Regions from separate parts of the Burkholderia sp. FERM BP-3421 genome, predicted to be linked through region 2. Evidence: predicted binding sites of a transcription regulator. Region 2 holds the regulator's gene; the other holds the start of a gene.
The links. The regulator FliA, encoded in region 2, starts transcription of late flagellar genes. The targets are predictions, from matches to a motif close to CTAAAGTTTNNNNNNNNNNNGCCGNTA.
Positions count from the first base shown of each region.

Region 1: the regulator FliA is predicted to act here: its motif matches at 1,282-1,308, upstream of fliD (flagellar filament capping protein FliD).

Region 1 is NZ_CP117781.1:1,844,576-1,847,711, forward strand. Features, by position in the region: gene fliD (flagellar filament capping protein FliD) at 1-1,235, opposite strand, end outside; gene Bsp3421_RS11155 (phosphatidylinositol-specific phospholipase C) at 1,532-2,434, opposite strand; gene Bsp3421_RS11160 (LacI family DNA-binding transcriptional regulator) at 2,604-3,136, shown strand, end outside.
Region 2 is NZ_CP117782.1:3,272,171-3,275,306, forward strand. Features, by position in the region: gene flhF (flagellar biosynthesis protein FlhF) at 1-875, shown strand, start outside; gene Bsp3421_RS30855 (MinD/ParA family ATP-binding protein) at 868-1,680, shown strand; gene Bsp3421_RS30860 (RNA polymerase sigma factor FliA) at 1,702-2,436, shown strand; S-adenosyl-L-homocysteine riboswitch at 2,539-2,643, shown strand; gene ahcY (adenosylhomocysteinase) at 2,678-3,136, shown strand, end outside.

The sequences.
Region 1 (3,136 bases), on a different replicon from region 2:
ACCCGGGCCACGACCGCGGGCTTGTTCTGCAGCGCGGCCTTCAACGCGGCGTTGTCGACCACCAGCGAACCGTCCGGCAGGTTCGAGCCCAGCGGCGCGAACTTCACGCCGATTTCCGCGAAACCAGCCTTGGCCGTGCCGTTGTCAACGCCCCCCGCCATGATCTTGCCGAGCGAGTTGCGGATCGCGTTGAGCGTCTGATCACCGAGCAGGATGCCGCCCTGCTGGCCCTTCGCCGCGGTTTTGTCGAAGGTCGAGAACGCCGCCGCCGTCTTCATCACGGAGTTGTACTGGGCGACGAAATCGGTGACCACCTTTGCCTGCGCATCGATGTCGGGCGAGATCGTCAGCGTCTGGGTCGAGCCGAGCGCCTCCTGCGTGACGTTCAGCGTCACGCCGGCGATCACGTCCTTCATCGCGTTGTCGGCGTGGCGCGCCGTGATGCCGCCGACCGAGACGATCGCATCCTGGGCCGCCGCGTCCTTGCTCTGGGTCCAGGTGTGAGCCCCGTCCATCACCTTCGACGGGCCGCCCTTCGGATCGACCACCGACTGCACCGCGAACTTCGACAGGCCGCCGTCGTCCTTGACGTTGCTGACGTCGATGTTGATGACGTTCGCGCTGCCCGAGGCGACCGTGCGCAGCACCAGGTGCGCGCCGTCAGTGCCGTTGACGATCGTGGCCGTCACGCCCGGGTTCTTCTGCGAGGCGTTGATGGCGGCGGCGATGCCGGCCGGGGTGTTGTTCTCCGGGGTGACGTCGAGCTGCATCGACTTGTCGCCGACCTTGAGCGTCATCGTGCCGGTGCCGAGCTTCTGCTTCGGATCGAACGCGCTCGACACGAGCGTCTGGGAATTCGCGACCTGCTTGACTTCCACCTGGTAGCTGCCGGCCGTCGCGCCCTTCTCGGTGGTGGCCGTCAGGCCCTTGCCCGATGCGTTGACCGCGAATTTCTGCTGCAGCGTGCCGTCGGACAGCGAGGTCAGCGCCGTCTGCAGCGACGTCAGTTCGTTGCGCAGGCGGCCGAACGCGGCGGACAAATCGTTGTTCCGGGTGGTGGCGGCACTGATCGCCACGTTCAGGCCGGCCGTCTTGCCCTTGACCAGCACGGCGACCAGCCCATCGACGTCCAGATTGCTCTTGCCCGTGGCGCCGTTGATGATCGACTGCGCCGCGTCCTGCAGCGCAGAGTTGGAATTGATTGCCGTGTTGTTGGTTAAGCTGTCGATCGCCATGGACTACCCCCGCAAGTTGATTAATCTGACCATTACGACAGTAATTTTCGGAAAGATTAACGTAATACTTTAGCCCTGGATGCGAAAATTTCTGCGTAATCGGCATCCTGCCCTCGTTTTACGCGACGCCGCGTTGATATTTGTCGCTGCAGGTTGCACATTTGGAAACAATCCTGCCTCCTCCGTCCCGGCCCCGGGCGGCCAGGGTCGAGGCGCGAAACCGCCGCGCCCCGACTTCTTTCCCGCCGCTTCGGGTCTTTTTCGCCGCTCAATGTTGCCGATCTCCCTGCATCGGTTCATCCGCCGCCGTCGGCGGCCCGCCGATTGCGCTCGACCAGCGCACGCACGAGCGCCCAGTCCCGGTCGTCGCAGAAATCGAACAGCAGCGTGCCGCACGGGCCCGCGCACGCGGCCAACCGGGCCGCCAGCCGGGCATGGATGCCCACGCTGGCCGCGTCGCCGAGCGCGACCACCGACGGATTCGCCCCCATGCCGGTGCCGCTACAAAAATTCACGACCCAGCGGCCGGCCTCGACGAGCCGCGCCGTGTCCGCCAGCAGCGCATCGATCGCGCGCCACTTGTAATCGAGCGAGGCGCGCACCGGCACCCGGTATTCGTCCTGGATCGAGAACGCCGCGCCGGGCGCGTCGATGGTGAAACTGGCGTTGTCGGGCCACGCCGACGCGTCGAGCCCGAGCGGCTGCCCGCTTGCGAAGCGGCGCAGCAGCACGATCGCGCCGCGCGCCGCGCCGAGCGTCGACGCCACCGGCTCCAGCCGCCAGCGCAGGCGCGCATGGCGCTGCCGGTAAGCCGCGAAGGTCTGCGCGAAGGTCCGCGTGCAGGCGCGCGGACCGCACTCGTCCTTCACCGACATCACGATGGCTTCGCCCGGATGCGCGGCGAGAAAGCGCGCGCAGTCGTCGAGCACGTCGTCGAACATCAGCCCGAGCGGGATGCCGCCATGATTGATATGGAACAGGTCCCGCTCATGCCGGCAGCGGATGTCGAGCACCCGCACGCCGTGGCGCAGCTGCGCGTCGAGCGGGGCCGACTGGGTGCGGGCGAGCGCGTCGTCGACGGTATACGCACAGGTGTCATGACTCCCGGCTAAGGTAAGCGCCTGGAGCGCCCGGCTGTCGTCGAGCGCCGCCATCCAGTCGGACAGCGGCAAGGAGGCATCGGTCTGGCAATGGGTCATGGAAAATGGCCGGCGATGGCAAGGCGGACCGGCGCGCCGGCACGCGCCGTCCGGATGGATCAATCAATACTTCGCGGGTGCGGCCGCGCGGCGCGTGCCGCGCGGCCGTATCATGTGTCGCCGCCCGGGCGCCGCCGCTGCGCGCCGGGCCTCGCCCCTTCGATCGCGCATGGCTGACAAACCGAACAAGCACTGGGTCACCGCCTCCGACGTCGCGCTGCGCGCCGGCGTCTCCCGCTCCGCCGTCTCCCGCGCCTTCTCGCCGACCGCGAGCATCGCGCCCGAAACCCGCGAGCGCGTGATGCGCGCCGCGCGCGCGCTCGGCTACCAGGTCAACCTGATCGCGCGCGACATGATCACGCAGCGCAGCAGCATGGTCGGCGTCGTCACGGCCGGCTTCGAGAATCCGTTTCGCGCCAAGCTGCTCGCGGACATCCTCACCGCGCTCGGCCGCTATGCGCTGACGCCGCTCGTGATGAACGCCGAGGATCCGCGCCAGATCAAGCACTCGCTCGAAATGCTGCTCAGCTACCGGATCGCGGGCATCGTGATGACCTCGGCCTCGCCGCCGCTGCGGCTCGCGCGCCAGTACCTCGACCACCAGATTCCGGTCGCGATGATCAACCGCGCGTCGAACCTGCCGGGCGCCGACGTGGTCGTCAGCGACAACGCGGCCGGCGCGGCGCACGCCGCCCGGCTGCT
Region 2 (3,136 bases):
TGACCAAGCATCTGTTCGCGGCGGGTTTTTCCGCGCAGCTGGTGCGCATGATCGTCGACAACCTGCCGGACGGCGACGAGTCGGACAGCTTCGACGCGGCGTCCGAATGGGCGCGCTCGGTGCTGGCCGCGAACCTGCCGGTGCTGGAAAGCGAGGATGCGCTGATGGAGCGCGGCGGCGTGTTCGCGCTGATGGGACCGACGGGCGTCGGCAAGACCACCACCACCGCGAAGCTGGCGGCGCGCTGCGTGATGCGCTTCGGCGCGAGCAAGGTCGCGCTGCTGACGACCGACAGCTACCGGATCGGCGGCCACGAGCAACTGCGCATCTTCGGCAAGATCCTCGGCGTGCCGGTGCATGCGGTGAAGGACGGCGGCGACCTGCAGCTCGCGCTGACCGAACTGCGCAACAAGCACATCGTGCTGATCGACACGATCGGCATGAGCCAGCGCGATCGCACGGTATCCGACCAGATCGCGATGCTGCACGGCGCGGACACGCCGGTGCAGCGCCTGCTGCTGCTGAACGCGACGAGCCACGGCGACACCCTCAACGAAGTCGTGCAGGCCTACCGCAGCGCGGCGGGCCAGCCCGACCTCGCGGGCTGCATCCTGACCAAGCTGGACGAAGCCACCCATCTCGGCGGCGTGCTGGACACGGTGATCCGCTACAAGCTGCCGGTCCACTACGCATCGACCGGCCAGAAGGTGCCGGAGAACCTGTACGTCGCCACCCGTAAATTCCTGCTGAAGAGCGCGTTCTGCGTACCGCGCGACGGCTCGCCCTTCGTGCCGCAAGACGAAGACATGCCGTCGCTGCTGGCCGCGCTGACCGCCCGCTCGAGCGCCGAGCTCCATGAGGTGCGATTTGGATAAACGCATGACCGATCAGGCTGAAGGCTTGCGGCGTCTGCTCGCCGGCCGCTCGTCGCGCGTCGTCGCGGTGACGGGCGGCCCGGCGGGGGTCGGCTGCACCTCGACGGTGGTGAATCTGGCGGCCGCGCTCGCGGCGCTCGGCAAGGACGTGCTCGTGGTCGACGAGCGCGCCGACGTTCATTCGGTGGCGGCGACGCTGTGCGGCGCGTGGCTGCGCGAAGGCGAGCCGGTGCGCCACGAGCTGGGCTTCTCGGTGCTCGGCGCCGCGCGGCTCGCCCGCGCCGGCTACGCCGAGCACGATCCCGCGGAGTGGCTCGACAACGCGGCGGACATCGTGCTGGTCGATGCGCAGCTCGACGCGCACGGCGCGTTCTCGCCGCTCGCGCGCGACGCGCACGACGTGCTGGTGGTGATGCGGGTGGCCGCGCAGTCGATCACCGAGGCGTACGCGTGCATGAAGCGGCTTCATTACGCGCATGCGGTCGCGCAGTTCCGCGTGCTGATGAATCACGTGCAAAGCCGCGCGGACGCGAAGGCCGCGTACGACAACCTCGCGGGCGTCGCCGGGCGTTATCTGGCGGTGTCGCTGTCGGAGGCGGGCTGCGTGGGGGTCGATCCGCTCGTCGAGCATGCGCGCGAGCTGGAGCGCACGGTGGTGGACGCGTTCCCGACCGCGGCGGCCGCGCGCGATTACCGGCAGATCGCGTCCGATCTGCTGTATTGGCCATTGCGTCCGGGGCCGGGCGCGGGTCGGGTCCGGGCGGGCAATCCGGCGTTTGAGCGGGGTGCGGCGCAGGCCGCATGAATGTCACAGGCAAGAGAGGGCATGATGTACAACGCTCAAGGAAAGATATCCCAGGACGAAGTGTTGACGCAGTACGCGCCGCTCGTGCGGCGGCTGGGTCTGCAACTGGTCGCGAAGATGCCGGCGAGCGTGGATCTCGATGATCTGATCCAGGCCGGCATGATCGGCCTGCTCGATGCGGCGGGCCGCTACAAGGAAGACCAGGGGGCGCAGTTCGAGACCTACGCGACGCAGCGGATCCGCGGCGCGATGCTCGACGAGCTGCGCAGCAACGACTGGCTGCCGCGCAGCCTGCGCAAGACCTCGCGCGAAGTCGAGCATGCGGTGCACCAGGTCGAGCAGCAGCTCGGCCGGCCGGCGAGCGAGACCGAGATCGCGGAGCACATGCAGATGCCGCTCGACGAATTCCAGTCGATGCTGCAGGACCTGCATGGCAGCCAGCTGATTTACTACGAGGATTTCGACCGTTCGGCCGACGACGAGCCGTTCCTCGACCGCTACCGGGTCGACCATGCCGACCCGCTGTCGGCGCTGCTCGACGACCACCTGCGCAACGCGCTCGTGGAGGCGATCGAGCGCCTGCCGGAGCGCGAGAAGCTGCTGATGTCGCTGTACTACGAACGGGGCCTGAACCTGCGCGAGATCGGCGCGGTGCTCGAGGTCAGCGAGTCGCGCGTGTGCCAGTTGCACAGCCAGGCGGTTGCCCGGCTGCGCGCGCGGCTGCGCGAACAGGCCTGGGTCGGCGCCGAGCACTGAGCGGTCGGACCGCGATCGGTCGGGCCGCGCATGGTCGGGCCGCGTATGGTCGGCGTGCGATCGGGCGGAAAACTTCATTCCGATTTGCTACAATCCTCCCTCGTTTCCGAGGAGCGTTGCGACGGGCTCGGTCCCGCCAGGCTCGGAAACCTTCAATGAGCGGCCGCGCGATGCGCACGGCCGCGACCTGAACGGCGCTCACGTCACAATTTTCTAGAACTTACTTAGAAAGGAGGGCGTGATGAACGCCGCTGTCATCGATTCCAATTCCTCGAAAGACTACCTCGTCGCCGACATGAGCCTTGCCGCCTGGGGCCGCAAGGAGCTGAACATCGCCGAGACGGAAATGCCCGGCCTCGTGCAGATCCGCGACGAATACAAGGCGCAGCAGCCGCTCAAGGGCGCGCGCATCGCCGGTTCGCTCCACATGACGATCCAGACGGGCGTGCTGATCGAGACGCTGAAGGCGCTCGGCGCCGACGTGCGCTGGGCCTCGTGCAACATCTTCTCGACCCAGGATCACGCGGCCGCCGCGATCGTCGAAGCCGGCACGCCGGTGTTCGCGTTCAAGGGCGAGTCGCTCGACGAGTACTGGGAATACGCGCACCGCATCTTCGAATGGCCGAACGGCGAATTCGCCAACATGATCCTCGACGACGGCGGCGACGCCACGCTGCTGCTGATCCTGGGCGCGAAGGCC